3 regions of the Cronobacter universalis NCTC 9529 genome follow, and region 3 is predicted to be linked to each of the others. Evidence: predicted binding sites of a transcription regulator. Region 3 holds the regulator's gene; each other region holds the start of a gene.
What was found. The regulator LexA, encoded in region 3, represses DNA repair genes until DNA is damaged. The targets are predictions, from matches to a motif close to TNCTGTATGTACATACAGNA.

Region 1: the regulator LexA is predicted to act here: its motif matches at 1,659-1,678, upstream of sulA (SOS-induced cell division inhibitor SulA).
Region 2: the regulator LexA is predicted to act here: its motif matches at 2,428-2,447, upstream of umuD (translesion error-prone DNA polymerase V autoproteolytic subunit).

Annotation. Positions count from the first base shown of each region.
Region 1 is NZ_CP012257.1:1,586,840-1,592,234, reverse strand. Features, by position in the region: gene yccS (YccS family putative transporter) at 1-876, shown strand, start outside; gene AFK65_RS07210 (TfoX/Sxy family DNA transformation protein) at 867-1,481, opposite strand; gene sulA (SOS-induced cell division inhibitor SulA) at 1,699-2,205, shown strand; gene ompA (porin OmpA) at 2,563-3,606, shown strand; gene matP (macrodomain Ter protein MatP) at 3,770-4,225, opposite strand; gene AFK65_RS07190 (AAA family ATPase) at 4,409-5,395, shown strand, end outside.
Region 2 is NZ_CP012257.1:2,268,895-2,274,289, forward strand. Features, by position in the region: gene AFK65_RS10485 (ASCH domain-containing protein) at 172-579, shown strand; gene umuC (translesion error-prone DNA polymerase V subunit UmuC) at 706-1,974, opposite strand; gene umuD (translesion error-prone DNA polymerase V autoproteolytic subunit) at 1,976-2,395, opposite strand; gene AFK65_RS10500 (peptidase U32 family protein) at 2,597-4,561, opposite strand; gene AFK65_RS10505 (helix-turn-helix domain-containing protein) at 4,797-5,327, opposite strand.
Region 3 is NZ_CP012257.1:3,814,451-3,819,845, reverse strand. Features, by position in the region: gene plsB (glycerol-3-phosphate 1-O-acyltransferase PlsB) at 1-931, opposite strand, end outside; gene AFK65_RS17580 (diacylglycerol kinase) at 1,064-1,432, shown strand; gene lexA (transcriptional repressor LexA) at 1,541-2,149, shown strand; gene dinF (MATE family efflux transporter DinF) at 2,275-3,582, shown strand; gene AFK65_RS17565 (CsbD family protein) at 3,790-3,999, shown strand; gene zur (zinc uptake transcriptional repressor Zur) at 4,082-4,597, opposite strand; gene AFK65_RS17555 (cupin domain-containing protein) at 4,708-5,214, shown strand; gene AFK65_RS17550 (conjugal transfer protein TraF) at 5,363-5,395, shown strand, end outside.

The sequences.
Region 1 (5,395 bases), 2.1 Mb from region 3:
ATATTGCTGACCAGCCTTTTTGTATGCCAGCCGAACTATAACGCCACGCGTCACCGCCTGACGCTGCGCATTATCGGCACGCTGGCGGGCGTCGCGGTCGGCATTCCCGTGCTCTATTTCGTGCCTTCGCTTGAAGGCCAACTGGTGCTGATCGTTATCACCGGCGTGCTCTTCTTTGTCTTCCGTACGGTGCAATACGCGCACGCCACGCTGTTTATCACGCTGCTGGTATTGCTGTGCTTTAACCTGCTGGGCGAAGGTTTCGAGGTGGCGCTGCCGCGCGTGGTGGATACGATAATCGGCTGCGCTATCGCGTGGTGCGCGGTGAGCTTTATCTGGCCCGACTGGCGGTTTCGCCGGTTGCCCGTGGTGCTGGAGCGCGCGCTGAACGCCAACTGCCGTTATCTCGATGCCATCCTCGAGCAGTATCACCAGGGCCGCGATAACCGTCTGGCGTATCGTATCGCCCGTCGTGACGCGCATAACAGCGATGCGGAGCTGGCGTCGGTGGTCTCAAATATGTCCAGCGAGCCCCGCGTAAGCGCGCAGATGCGCGATATCGCCTTCCGGTTCCTGTGCCTGAACCACACGCTGACCAGCTATATCTCGGCTTTAGGTGCCCATCGCGAAAAACTGACGCGTCAGGAGATCCTTTCTCTGCTCGACGACGCCGTCTGTTATGTCGACGACGCGCTGCATCACCAGCCCGCGGATGAAGCGCGCGTGGAAAAATCGCTGACGGCACTGGCGCAGCGCATCGCGCAGATTGAGCCGCGCCAGGAGAGCAAAGAGCCGCTGGTGCTGCAGCAAATCGGCCTGTTGATTTCCCTTTTACCGGAAATCAGCCGTCTTCAGCGCCAGCTGGCTCAGGATTGATTCTGCACCGACAGCTGCATAAACCACTCCAGCAGCTCTTCACGAACCTGTACGGGTAACGCCGCTTCATGGGTGCCGATAATGGCGCCCTGAAGCGCGTAGAGCACTTGCAGGCTGAGGTTTTTGCGGGCTTTGCGCAGCTTCAGCCAGCATTCCTTCGCGCCGTATGCGCAGAGCGTCTCCACATCCCGGATGCCGGCTTCCCACAGCGACATCTCAAGCTGAACGTTAAGGTTGGGAAGATCTTTAACGCGCCGCTCGCGGGCGCGTTCGGTTTTCTCCGCCTGCGCGCAGGCGAGCGCCGTGCGGGCGTGCTCACGCAGCGATGACGGCGAATCCCATAGCGCGTCATCCACCAGATAATAGTTGAGGCTGATGTGGCGCCCGCGACGGGTACAGACCAGCATCGGCGGATTATGGGCGTGCTGATAGCCGCGACTCTGGTTGCTGGCGCGCAGATATAACCGCCCTTCGACCAGCATGGCGAACACGGCCTCATCGATGGCGAGGCTATAGCCCCCGAAGAGCGAACGATGGGTCACGTTTCCCAAAGATGAAAGAGTATTCTGCACCCGAACCAGAGTGTCAGACGAGGCTTTATCCATGATTATTCCTTTCATATCAACAAGTAACGGATAAAAAATTCCATTAGCTTTTCCCTTAACAGGAACATATGAAAGTTGTGTCTCGTGAGCAATCCGAATTTCGTTTTCAGACGATCCAGATGCGAAATTTGCGAGATGCTTTCCGAAATTTCGATTGATCTTTGGCCGCGCCAGCATTACTGTATATGCATACAGTAACTAGCGAGGCTGGACCTTTATGTACTTTTCTCATCAAAATCGCGCGCATGGCTCACGTCGTCTGGCAAAAGAAACGGCTGACGCTTTGGCTCAGGCTGAAACAAGAGGCCTGATCAGTGAAGTGATGTACAACGAAGATCAGCCGTGGATGACGCAACTGGTGCTGCTGCCTCTCCTGCAGCAACTCGGTCAGCAGTCCCGCTGGCAGCTGTGGCTTACCCCGCAACAGCGTCTGAGTCGCGAGTGGGTCGAATCCGCCGGTCTGCCGCTCACGAAAGTGATGCAGGTTAGCCAGATGAACCCGCAGGTTACGCTGGATTCCATGATCCGCGCGCTGGAGACCGGCAACTACAGCGTGGTTATCGCCTGGCTGCATGATGATTTAACGGATGATGAGCATCGCCGTCTGACCGCGGCGGCAGAGAAAGGTAACGCGATGGGCTTTTTAATGCGCCCTGTACAGCCCTTACTGCCGGGTGACCGACCACGTTCGGGCTTAAGAATTCACTCCAGAATGGTGCATTAATCCTTTTTAGGATAAATCCTGGTAAAAATTTGTTCGCGTCTCTTTAACAGAAGCGATAGTGGCGAATGAACGGTCAGACGGGCAGTTTTGTCCGGTCGCGCACTTTACGAGTGTTTAAAATTGACCCAAAAATGTTAAATTTCGCTTTCGCAAGTTGTTTTTTTTCATATGCCTGACGGACTTCACACTTGTAAGTTTTCAACTACGTTGTAGACTTTACCTCGCCAGGGTGCTCATCAATAAACCGACAATATCGGTAGAGTAACCATTGAGCTATAACCCCGGTGAAGGATTTAACCGTGAACTTTTCCAAAGGAAAAGCGCATGGCCTTTTTGGATGATAACGAGGCGCAAAAAATGAAAAAGACAGCTATCGCGATTGCAGTGGCACTGGCTGGCTTCGCTACCGTAGCGCAGGCCGCACCGAAAGATAACACCTGGTATGCAGGTGGCAAACTGGGTTGGTCCCAGTTCCACGATACCGGCTTTATCCCTAACGACGGCCCGACTCACGAAAGCCAGCTGGGCGCAGGCGCGTTCGGTGGTTACCAGGTTAACCCGTACGTTGGTTTCGAAATGGGCTACGACTGGCTGGGCCGCATGCCGTATAAAGGCGACACTGTAAACGGCGCTTTCAAAGCTCAGGGCGTACAGCTGACCGCTAAACTGGGTTACCCGGTAACCGACGATCTGGACGTTTACACCCGTCTGGGCGGCATGGTATGGCGTGCTGACTCCTCTTCTAACATCGGCGGCGACGACCACGACACTGGCGTTTCTCCGGTATTCGCTGGCGGCGTTGAGTGGGCAATGACCCGCGACATCGCTACCCGTCTGGAATACCAGTGGGTTAACAACATCGGTGACGCGCAGACTGTTGGCGCTCGTCCGGACAACGGCATGCTGAGCGTAGGTGTTTCCTACCGTTTCGGCCAGCAGGAAGATGCAGCTCCGGTTGTAGCTCCGGCTCCGGCTCCGGCTCCGGAAGTACAGACCAAGCACTTCACTCTGAAGTCTGACGTTCTGTTCAACTTCAACAAAGCGACCCTGAAACCGGAAGGTCAGCAGGCGCTGGATCAGATGTACTCTCAGCTGAGCAACCTGGATCCGAAAGACGGTTCCGTCGTGGTTCTGGGCTTCACCGACCGTATCGGTTCTGACTCTTACAACCAGGGTCTGTCCGAGAAACGTGCTCAGTCTGTTGTTGACTACCTGATCTCCAAAGGTATCCCGTCCAACAAGATCTCCGCACGTGGTATGGGCGAATCCAATCCGGTCACTGGCAACACCTGTGACAACGTGAAACCTCGTGCAGCTCTGATCGAGTGCCTGGGTCCGGATCGTCGCGTAGAGATCGAAGTTAAAGGCGTTAAAGACGTTGTAACTCAGCCGCAGGCTTAAGTTAAACGTTAAGAAAAACCCCGCCACGGCGGGGTTTTTTGTTTTCTGGGAGCGTAATGCCAGCGGTGGGGTTTGTGATGGAGAGCGCCTGTGCGCCGTGTCGCTCAGCCTGCATAGCGTTTACCACGCGCAGTAAAACCATACCCGCTAAAGCCTGCCCCGGTTACTCTTTCTTCCCTAGCAATGCCTGTAAATCCTGCTTCAGCGTCGACATGTGGGTTTCATATTTCTCTTTGCGCTCGGCGTCTTCTATCAGCTGAACAATGGTTTCTGAAAGCGTGATGCCGCGACGCTGCGCGAGACCTGCGAGCCGCTGCCAGACCATAAATTCCAGGTCGATGGACTTTTTACGGGTATGCTGGTGCTCGGCATTAAAATGCCGCTTACGACGGGCGCGAATCGTCTGTTTCAGGCGGTTTTGCAGCGCCGGATTCATATGCTGTTCAATCCAGCCCAGCACTCTTACCGGTTCGTTTTCCATACCCAGCAAGAGATCCACCGCCTCTTTCGCCGCGCTGGCTTCAACATACCGGGTTATCAGCTCGCCTTCACGATGCTTCTTCACCAGATATTTCCACTTCCAGCCGCTTTCGAGGTTTTCGAGTTGTTGGTATTTCATTGCGATCTCAGGATGACCGTGTAACTCATTTCAGGATAACAGTTTTTTTTCGATTCGCTGAGGGGAAATAATCGTCTGTGACGCAGGGGGAGATTCTGCAGGGCAAGAGTGGCATTTCCGGTGTGCTGACCCGCCCATTACGCTATAATCTCGCCTTTTACATCTGACTAAAAAACCTCGACATTGACCATTAACAGACTTACATCACAAGCGCTTGTACCCGATACGGAGACCTTCCAGTCCCGGTTTGCTGAAATGGATGCCGGTGTTGCGGCCGCGCTTGATTTTGAGGCGCTTCAGCCTCGCCTTCACGACGGACTGAGCCAGCTGTGCGCTCCACGTCCCTTAAATGATTTCATGCTGGTGAAGGCTGACGAAGAGAAGCCTTTGCTGGAGCTTATCGCCAGCGCCGCGAAAGCACTGCTGCCGCACCAGCCAGAACTGGCTGGCGGTCATTATCTTGTTGAAAATCAGAACATCACGCTGACACCGCCCGGCGCGACGCCGGGCGATTTCGCCGTTCGTCGCGATGTGGTTGTCGCGACCTGGGCTGAAGCGGGCACGCTGTTCGGCTGTGTCAGACAGTTCGCAGGCCAGCTTTCTCTTGAGCCCGGCCTCGTGCATCAAGCGAACGGCGGCATTCTGATCGTGTCGCTGAAAACGCTGCTTCTGCAGCCGCTGCTGTGGCTGCGCCTGAAGCAAATGGTTGTCACCAAACGCTTCGACTGGGTCGCGCCGGACGAGACGCGTCCGCTGCCGGTGTCTGTCCCTTCTCTGCCTCTTGACCTTCGCGTCGTGCTGGTAGGCGATCGCGAATCGCTGGCGGATTTCCAGGAGATGGAGCCCGTGCTCGCGCAGCAGGCTATCTACAGCGAATATGAAGACGATCTGCAAATCGCTGACGAAGAAGATATCGCGCTCTGGTGCAGCTGGGTCTGCGCGCAGGCCGCACAGCGGGCGCTTCCTGCACCGGCAAGCGACGCCTGGCCGCTCTTGATCCGGGAGGCCGTGCGCTACACCGGCGATCAGGAAACGCTGCCGCTCGATCCGCTCTGGATGGCGCGCCAGCTAACTGAAGTGGCGGCCTTCTGCGACGACGCGACGTTCAGCGCGGCGCACTTTTCCGACATGCTGGCGCGCCGCGCCTGGCGTGAAGGGTATCTTGCAGAG
Region 2 (5,395 bases), 1.5 Mb from region 3:
CTCGTTTACACTACTTTACGGCACGATTGACTGTTTATATAGGGTAAAAACAGCGGCTTATTTCACCGGGCCGATTAATTAATCACGCCAGACGGTTAAATAATCATTAGCTGGCTTTCTTTTTTCACGATATGCTATTTTCTTACATTAATTTAACAAGGAAGTATCAGAATGACCGTAGACGAACTGCAACAGAAATATCCCGGCGCGCGGGCCTGGGGCTTTGGCGACTCACCGCACATGGCGGATGAGCTGGGCGCGCTGGTGGCGGACGGCGCCAAACGCGCCAGCTGCAGCGACTATCACGCCTGGCGGCAGGACGCCGACCCGACCCTGCCGGGGGATTACCATATTATCCTCAACGGCGCGGGCGAGCCGCTGTGCGTTATTCGCACCCACACGCTGCGGCTGGTGAACTTCTGCGACGTCACCGAACAGCTCGCCGCCCTGGAAGGCGAAGGCGACTTAAGCCTCGCTTACTGGCGCAATGAGCATGAAGCGTTTTTCACCCGCGCCGGCTGTTTCTCTCCCGACATGCCGCTGATGTTTGAGGAGTTTGGCCTGGTGGAGCGGTGTTGAGGGGGTATTACAAGATCAGAAACGCCTTACCTGGCGGACTTTTATTGTCGCCGTGCAGCGTTTATGGTCTGGTTTAACCGGCAGCGCGGCGAAGGCGTAAAGACAACATAAATGTTTTAGCCCGCCTCACCACAAACTCGCGCGCGGCAATTCACTGAAACGGGTAGTGTAGCCGGGCGAGAGAAATTCGCGCTTCATTGCCCAGGGCTTGACGATCCCCTGGCCTGCGAACCAGAGCTTCCCCCTGCCTGAGCGATTATATTCATCCAGCAGATGCATCAGCGGCGCGCTGTTGGCCTGCGGCGGGTGTTCGTCGAAGAGATTAAGCTGCGCCACGCCCTGGCTGAAAAAATCCCCCAGCATGACGCCCGCCTTGATATAGCGATACCCTTCGCGCCAGATGGCGTCCAGCGCGCTTACCGCCAGCCGCACGATTTCGCGGGTGTCGTTGGTGGGCGTCAGCGCCTGGCACAGCGCCTGATTGCTGTAGCGGTCGTCCGGCTCGTCATGCGGGCTGGTGCGGATAAACACCGCCACCTGGCGGCAGAACTGATGCTCCTGACGCAGTTTCTCCGCGGCGCGCTCCGCCCAGGCGCAGACCGCCTGGCGCATATCCTGATAAGCCGTGACGCGGTAGCCAAACGAACGGCTGCACACGATCTGCTGTTTCGCCGCGACAAATTCATCCATTGCCAGACAGGGCTCGCCGCGCAGTTCCCGCACGGTGCGCTCCAGCACCACATTGAAATTTTTGCGGATCACCCACGCCGGGCTGTTGGCCAGATCAAACGCGGTCTCAATGCCCATCGCCGCCAGCTTTTTGCTGAGCCTGCGCCCGACGCCCCAGACGTCCTCCACCTTAAAATGCGCCAGCGCCCTGCGCAGCCGGGCCGGGTCGGAGAGATCGACGACCGCGCCCGACTTCGGCCATTTTTTAGTGGCGAGATTGGCGAGCTTGGCGAGCGTTTTAGTCGGCGCGATGCCCACGCCGACCGGCAGATGGGTTTCGCGCCAGAGGCGGTCGCGGATCTCCTGCGCAAACGTGGTCAGCGACATGACGTTACTGACGCCGCGCAGATCGACAAACGCCTCGTCGATCGAGTAGATCTCCACCTGCGGCGCCATCTCTTCGAGAATATCCATCACGCGTTTGCTCATGTCGGCATAAAACGCGTAGTTGGAGCTGAAGACCGCCACGCGATGACGCTCAAAGAGCGCGCGCTGTTTGAAATAGGGCTCCGCCATGGTGATGCCGAGCGCCTTCGCCTGGCGGCTGCGGGCAATGACGCAGCCGTCGTTGTTGCTCAGCACCACGACCGGTTTATCCCGCAGATCCGGGCGAAACACCATCTCGCAGGAGGCGTAAAAGCTGTTCACATCCACCAGCGCGTACATCTCAGCGCCTCTTCTTCAGCACCCAGGTCACCACGCCGAAAATCACTACCTCGGCGTCACCGCCAAGCGGGATCGGCGCGAAATCCGGGTTCATCGGCACCAGCTGCGCGACCGGACGCAGCCGCAGGGTTTTCACGGTGAACTCCCCTTCCAGCGCGGCCACGACAATGTCGCCCTCCTGCGGCTTCAGGGCGCTGTCCACCACCAGCAGATCGCCATCCTCGATCCCGGCGCCGTTCATCGACTCCCCGGCCGCCCGTAAAAAATAGGTGGCATTCGGGTGCACAATGCAGTGCGCGTCGAGGCTCACGCGCTTTTCGACGTAATCCTGAGCGGGCGACGGGAAACCGCAGGCCACTGTCTCAAGAAACAGCGGCAACTCCCCGGCATCAGGTTGTGGCAAGAGACGCATCATTAACATGGCGTGCTCCATCCATTCATTATGTTGTTATTTACTGTGTTTATATACAGTAGTTTGATTTGCGGTATTCTGACAACCCTATTTTTAAGCGAAGCGGCGCAATTGCCTGGAGAACGGCCAGTTTGTGCGGGTTTGTTGAGCGGCATGGAATGAAGATAAAAAAAAGCCAGAGCGCAGGCTCTGGCTTTTGGGGAAGAACAATCAGGCGTTTTTGCGTTTCGGCAGGGTTTTCAGCAGATCTTCCGGGCTGATGGACGCGACCACGCTGCCCGGCTGCGGCATTTTCAGGATATGGTTTTTGATCTTGCCGACGACGTGCATTTCGCAGGGTTTGCAGTCAAAACGCAGCGTTAACACTTCGTCGCCGTGCACCAGCTGCATCGGCGTCGCCTTCCAGCTCTTGATGTTGCCTTTCGCCTGTTTCGGGCAGAGGTTAAAGGCAAAGCGCAGGCAGTGTTTGGTGATCATCACCGGCACGTCGCCTTTTTCCTCATGCGCCTCATACGCGGCGTCGATAAGCTGCACGCCATAGCGCTGGTAAAATTCACGCGCCTTATGGTTGTAGACGTTCGCGAGGAAGCTCAGGTGCGTTTCCGGGTAGACCGGCGGCGGCACGGAGACCGGCTTGCGCGCGCCGCGCTGGTAGTTCGCCAGGCGCGCGGCGTCCAGCGCCTCGACCGCTTCACGACGGAACGCGTTGAGCTGGCTGTTAGGCACAAACAGCGCGCCCGGCAGCGTAATCTGCACGTCGCGGGCGAAATAGATAGTCTGCCCCAGTTTCGCCAGGCCCTCTTTCAGGCTGGTCAGCGCTTTTTCCGGGTTGTTAGCTTCGTCGAACTGCCCGTCGAGCGTATGCGTCACGCTGACGCCGTCTTCGCTGGTGATGGTCAGGATCAGCTGTTCCTGCCAGCCGCCGAGTTCGATATCCACGCCGATGCGGCGCTCGCTGGAGGTTTTCAGCAGCGCCTGCTGCCAGTTGTGATCAAGGTTGCGGTTAAGCTTGTGGTGCGGGCGCAGTGTTTTCAGCGCCGCCGGCATCTCGTTCGGGAAGACGCGGTAGCGGTTTTCACCGGTTTTTTCCGCCACATTGACGCGAAAGCCCACCACTTCGCGTTTGATCATAACGTTCAGCCCGTCGCCGTTCGCCAGCGGCTCGGTGACTTCCACATCCAGATGCTCTTTGCCGACGCTCAGCACTTCGCCGACCGGCAGGCCGACAAACGTCGGGGTATCGAACGCGCCGATATCTATCTTACGGGCGTTAACGAAGTAGTCGGTGCTGCCGCGGTGGAAGGTCTTCTCGGTGGACGGCACGAAGTAGTGCGCCGTGTTGCCTGCTGATGAGCGCGCCAGATCGCCGCGATCCTCAATAATGGCGTCGAGCATCTGACGGTAGTGCGCCGTGATGTTTTTCACGTAGCTCATGTCTTTGTAGCGCCCTTCAATCTTGAAGGAGCGCACGCCTGCGTCAATCAGCGCCGCCAGGTTGGCGGTTTGATCGTTATCTTTCATCGACAGCAGGTGTTTCTCATACGCCACCACGCGGCCCTGATCGTCTTTCAGGGTGTACGGCAGGCGGCAGGCCTGCGAGCAGTCGCCGCGGTTGGCGCTGCGCCCGGTCTGGGCGTGGGAGATATTGCACTGGCCTGAATAGGCCACGCACAGCGCGCCATGAATAAAGAATTCGATGGTGGCGTCGGTGTTTTCATGAATGGCGCGGATCTGGTTGAGGTTCAGCTCGCGCGCCAGCACGATTTGCGAGAAACCGGCATCGGAGAGGAATTTCGCTTTCTCGACGCTGCGGATATCGCACTGGGTACTGGCATGCAGCTCGATGGGCGGAATATCCAGCTCCATAATGCCCATGTCCTGCACGATCAGGGCGTCGACGCCCGCGTCATAAAGCTGGCCGATAAGCTTACGGGCCGGCTCCAGTTCGTCGTCATGCAGAATAGTGTTAAGGGTGATAAACACCTTCGCGCCGAAGCGATGGGCGAACGGCACCAGGTCTGCGATGTCCTGGAGGCTGTTGCTGGCGTTGTGGCGGGCGCCGAAACCGGGGCCGCCGATATAGACTGCATCTGCGCCGTGCAGAATGGCTTCGCGGGCGATGGCGGTATCGCGGGCGGGGCTGAGCAGTTCAAGGTGATGCGATTGCAGGCGCATAATTCGTCGTTATCCGTTATTTGAAAGGCGGCTATTGTAGTCACATTCCGGGCGTTCGGAAACTCTTTCACGGCCCCGTCGCGGGTTTGCCGTTTTACGGCAAAGTATTGCACAAAGGTTTATTTCACGCGGCGCGGCGCAAGGGATACGCTGGAGCGGTATTCCTGACTTATCACCTCAGTTTCATCGTGTCGTTGTAGATTGTCGTTGGCCGCAAGCTCGCTTGCGGTTTTTTTTATGGCGCCGGGTAGTGGATCAGCGAATGAAAACGCACCGGCAGCGGCGTCGCGTTGCGGTAGGCGTGCGGCCGGTCGCCGGAAAACTTCAGCCCTTCGCCGGGGCCGAGCCGCCGCCAGACGCCGTCTGTCTGTAGCTCCAGCTCGCCCTCAATCACCACCACATGCTCCGTTACGCCGCGCTCATGGGGCGTGGAGTCGCTCTGCGCGCCGGGGGCGAGCGTGACGGCGAGCATATCGAAGCGCAGCTGTTCATCCCACGGAAACAGTGGCTCCACCAGCATCGTCTGCTGGGCGTCAAACACGGTGCGCGCCCCCGGCGCAGGCGGCGTGATAAACGCCGAAAACGGCACGTTAAAGCCGGTGGCGATTTTCCACAGCGTGGCGACCGTCGGGCTCGATTCGTTGCGCTCTATCTGGCCGAGCATCGCTTTCGACACGCCGGTTTCCTGCGCCGCCTGGGTCAGGCTCCAGTTTTTCTGCTGGCGCAGCGCTTTCAGCGTCTGCGCGAGATGGGCGGTGATATCCATACGCTCTCCTTTAATAGCGGCCAGTATAGCGCCTTGTGCGTTATAGCGCACGATGATAGAGTCGCTGG
Region 3 (5,395 bases):
CCATGTGGCTGCGATGGCAGGGCACATAGACAATTTCGTGGCCGTCGTGGGCGAGCTGACGCACCCGCTCGGCGTTATGGACGTTAATGCCCTGGTAGAGACGGTTCCAGGTAAACCCAAGCACGCGGTCGGTAAGGCGAATCGCCTCGTAAGAGAAGTTTGCGGCGATCTCTTCCATCAACGCGACGGCGTTTTGCTGGGCTTTCTCGTGCGAGATTTTTTTGGTGCGCGCTTCGTCTTCAACGGCGCGAGCGATAGCTTTTGACGAGAGCAGCTTGTTAAAGAGATCCTGGCGCGCAGGGAGGCGCGGGCCGACAGCGGCGAGGCGCTGGCGGGCGAAATGCATACGCGCCACGCGGGCCAGTTTCTGGGCGATGCGCTTGTCCGTACCGTGTTCGGTCGCCATGCGGCGCAGCGACACCGGCGGCGAGAAACGCACAAAGCTGTCGCGACCAAGCCAGGAGACCGCGAAGAATTTCTGAATGCCGTTCAGCATGCGCAGCGGCGGGTTTTCCTCGCCCTTTTCGCGCCCCGGCGAGCGGCCGAACATGACCGACACCGGCACCATCTGGACGTCGAGATCCGGGTTGCTGCGGTGCAGGTCGAGATAGTTGTGGAACAGCTTGATCGACTCTTCCTTCGGCGTGTAGTAAGTAAACACGCGGGGGCCGCCATGGATAAACACATAGCGCGGCAGTTCGGTGCCGTCGATAACCAGTGGTTCCAGCGGGTCCGGCAGATCGTGCTCCAGGCACTGGGCGCGCAGCGTCAGGAGATCCGCCTTCGAGTTATACGGCAACACATACATGATGGGGCGTGACGTATCGAGCCCAAGTTCGGGGCAGGGCGCCGCCGGGATGGACTTGCTTTTTACCAGCACGCTTAATGGTAAATTAAGTAATTTGTAGTAAATTCGTGGCCAACCGGACATAAACGATGTAAAGCCTCTGGTTAATAATGCAATTGCGGCGCAAGAATATCAGAAACTCCGTAGAATTTCTGTGGTGCTTCTTTATCGAAGCGCATTAGCATTGACGCCTGAATTTAAAAAAGGTTTCTTGTCATGGCCAACAACACCACGGGGTTAACTCGAATTATTAACGCTGCCGGCTATTCCTGGAAGGGATTACGCGCCGCCTGGAAAAATGAAGCCGCATTTCGCCAGGAAGGGGTTGCCGTAATAGCCGCCATTCTTATCGCCTGCTGGCTGGATGTCGACCCGATCACCCGCGTCCTGCTGATTGGCTCCGTGACGCTGGTTATGATCGTTGAGATCCTCAACAGCGCCATCGAAGCGGTCGTTGATCGCATCGGCCCTGAATTTCATGAACTTTCCGGGCGCGCCAAGGATATGGGCTCCGCCGCGGTCCTGCTGTCGATTATCCTCGCGCTGGTCGTGTGGGTCACGCTGCTCTGGCAGCATTTGCGATAAGTTTTCCAGAAATCGCGAAAGAAGCGCTTTTTTAACCGGTTATGGTTTTAAAATCACCTTTAGCTGTATATACTCACAGCATAACTGTATATGCACCCAGGGGGCGGAATGAAAGCATTAACTACCAGGCAACAAGAGGTGTTTGATCTCATTCGGGATCACATCAGCCAGACCGGCATGCCGCCTACGCGTGCGGAAATCGCGCAGCGTCTGGGTTTCCGTTCGCCAAACGCGGCGGAAGAGCACCTCAAAGCGCTGGCGCGCAAAGGGGTTCTTGAGATTGTCTCCGGCGCGTCGCGCGGTATTCGTCTGCTGCAGGAAGAAGAAACCGGCCTGCCGCTTGTAGGGCGCGTCGCGGCAGGTGAGCCGCTGCTGGCCCAGCAACATATCGAAGGCCACTATCAGGTCGATCCTGGCCTGTTTAAGCCGAACGCCGATTTCCTGCTGCGCGTTAGTGGGATGTCGATGAAAGATATCGGGATTATGGACGGCGACCTGTTAGCGGTTCATAAAACGCAGGATGTGCGCAACGGCCAGGTTGTGGTCGCGCGTATTGACGATGAAGTGACGGTAAAACGCCTTAAAAAACAGGGCAATGTCGTTGAGCTGCTGCCAGAGAACAACGAGTTCAAACCGATCGTTGTCGATCTGCGCGAGCATAACTTCTCTATCGAAGGTCTGGCGGTCGGCGTGATCCGTAACGGCGAATGGCTCTGAGGCCTTTCCCGGCTGCCTGACGCCGCATTACCGTAACTGGCCCGCCCCGGTTACGGTAATGACCTCTCCCGTCTGCTAAAGTCTGCATATTTTTTCATCATCGCGTAACGGCATCGGAACGCCATATGCCCTTTCTCACTTCTACCGATAAAGCTCTCTGGCGCCTCGCGCTGCCAATGATTTTCTCCAATATCACCGTGCCGCTGCTGGGCCTGGTGGATACCGCCGTGATTGGCCATCTCGACAGCCCCGTGTATCTGGGAGGCGTCGCGGTTGGCGCAACCGCCACCAGCTTCCTGTTTATGCTGCTGCTGTTCTTACGTATGAGCACCACCGGGTTAACCGCCCAGGCGTTCGGCGCGCGCGATCCGGCGGCGCTGGCCCGCGCGCTGGTGCAGCCCATGGCGCTGGCGCTTATCGCCGGTGTGCTGATTATCGCGCTGCGCGAACCGCTGATTCATCTGGCGCTGCATATTACCGGCGGCAGCGACGCTGTGCTGACGCAGGCCCGGCGGTTTCTGGAGATTCGCTGGCTCAGCGCGCCCGCGTCGCTTGCTAATCTGGTGCTGCTGGGCTGGCTGCTGGGCGTTCAGTACGCCCGCGCGCCGGTTATCCTGCTGGTGGTCGGTAATCTGCTTAATATCGCGCTTGATCTCTGGTTCGTCATGGGGCTTGGCCTTAACGTCCAGGGCGCAGCGCTGGCGACGGCGATAGCGGAATACGCGACGCTTGGCATTGGTCTTATGATGGCGGCCCGCGTGCTGCGCCTGCGCGGCATTACCCCGGCGATGCTGAAAACCGCCTGGCGCGGCGGCGTCGGCAGGCTGCTTAAGCTTAACCGCGACATCATGCTGCGCTCGCTGCTGTTGCAGATCTGCTTTGCCTCCGTCACCGTGTTTGGCGCCCGGCTTGGCAGCGATATTGTCGCCGTTAACGCCATTCTGATGACGCTGTTAACCTTCACGGCTTATGCGCTCGACGGCTTCGCCTACGCGGTGGAAGCGCATGCCGGGCAGGCCTTTGGCGCGCGGGATAAATCGCAACTGCGCAGCGTCTGGCGCGCGGCGTGCCGACAGGCAGGCATGGTCGCGCTGGCGTTCGCGCTGCTGTATGCCGTGGCGGGGCAGTATATTGTGTCGCTGTTAACATCTTTGCCGTCGTTGCAGGCGCTGGCGCAGCCCTATCTCTTCTGGCAGGCGATCCTGCCGGTAGTCGGCGTCTGGTGTTATCTGCTGGACGGCATGTTTATCGGCGCGACGCGCGGGGCGGAGATGCGCAACAGTATGGCTGTCGCGGCGCTCGGTTTTGGCCTGACGCTGCTCACGCTGCCGCGGCTTGGCAACCACGGTCTGTGGCTGGCGCTCACCGTTTTCCTGGCGCTGCGCGGATTGTCGCTCGGTTACTTATGGCGTCGCGGGCGTCTTTTGCACTAAGTTTTCCTGATGTATCACATCGCCGATAAAAGAAAATTTGTCGGCTCCAGCGCTTCGTTATGGTTAAAGATTCTGAATATCCCGCCGGGGGTAAAATTGACGTCTAAAATGAGTAGTACGTTCAGCAAATGATGAAGATGACCCGGGCTGAACCCCCACAGGAGAACCTGTGAGACTGATTCACTACCGAATGTTAAGGAGACGTCTATGAACAGAGATGAAGCTGGCGGTAACTGGAAACAGTTTAAAGGTAAAGTGAAAGAGCAATGGGGTAAATTAACCGACGATGATATGACTATCATCGAAGGGAAACGTGACCAACTGGTGGGTAAAATCCAGGAACGTTACGGTTATGCGAAAGATGAAGCCGACAAGGAAGTGACTGACTGGGAAAGCCGCCACGATTACCGCTGGTAATCCGGCCACCACCTCAAACGGTATTTTCCCTCTGAGGCTGCCCTGCCCAACGGTACAAGGATGTACCACCCATCCTGACTGATTAACGCCCTTTCTTTTTCACCGTGATACTGTGGTCGTGACCACACTGTCCCTGATGGCGACACGCCTCAACTTCCGCGCAGGCCGCGCACAACCCATGCGCTTCAATGACGTTATGACGCAACGCAAAGCCCATTCTGGCCGCCAGCGCATGCATGATATCTTCCACGCCTTCCGCTGCCTCCTCTTTTACCACGCCACACCTGTCGCAGATAAACATCGCGGAGGTATGCGCCGGGTTATCGAACAGATGACAAAGCACATAGCTGTTCGTGGACTCGACCTTATGCACAAATCCCTGCTCCAGCAGAAAATCGAGCGCGCGATAAACGGTGGGCGGCTTCGCCTGCGGCTCGGTTTCGCGCAATAAATCGAGCAGATCGTAAGCGCTGATAGCGCCCGGCTGTATGGTCATCAGGCGCAGCACTTCGAGGCGCTGCGGAGTCAGGCGCACATTACGTTGCTGGCAGAGCTTTTCAGCTTGCGCCAGAACTTCCTGCGAAATCGTCGTATCCATCGGCATCCTCTATGAATCGTGTCTGAGCCATCACTTTATCATGAACCAGCCAAAACGCCGACATTCCGGCTATGTTATACCTTTTGAGGAGATGTTCTCTGGAGGTTTATATGCAAAAGCGACCTGAATGTATTTGTCACTGGCAGGAAGTAGAAGGTAATGACGACGCGGGTTACCCGGACAGTAACGAGTTGATGTCAATCGGCGCGCCACTGGCGAAGCGCACAGGACTCACGCGGCTTGGCATTCACCATGAGCGGCTGCCGTCTGGGCGTCGCACCTCTTATCCGCATGCGGAAAGCAGTGAAGAAGAGTTTGTCTATGTGCTCGAAGGATTTCCGGATGTCTGGCTCAATGGTGAGCTGTGGCCGCTAAAACCGGGCGACAGCGTCGGCTTTCCGGCAGGCACCGGGCTTTGCCACACGTTCATTAATAATACCGACAGCGAAGTCCGGCTGCTGGTGGTGGGCGAGGCGAACAAACCGGAAAACCGTATTTACTATCCCCTGAACGGCCCTTACGCCGCCACCCGGCCAGATCGCTGGATAGACCACCCGCCACAATTTTTTGGCCCACACGACGGCTTACCTACACGAATTAAGAACCCTAATCTATAAATAATGAGGGCGGTCACGAAACGAGCCCGGCAATGCCGTTGAGCTTTTAGCCTCAACCTCTGGCGTAGTGCGTACTTCACAACAGAAATCGTCTCTGTCATGGGCTGACAGAGGATGTCATTCATGTTGCTTATAAGCAGGGTAAACAGTGAAAAATATAATCAAACCTTCAGTGGCAGCC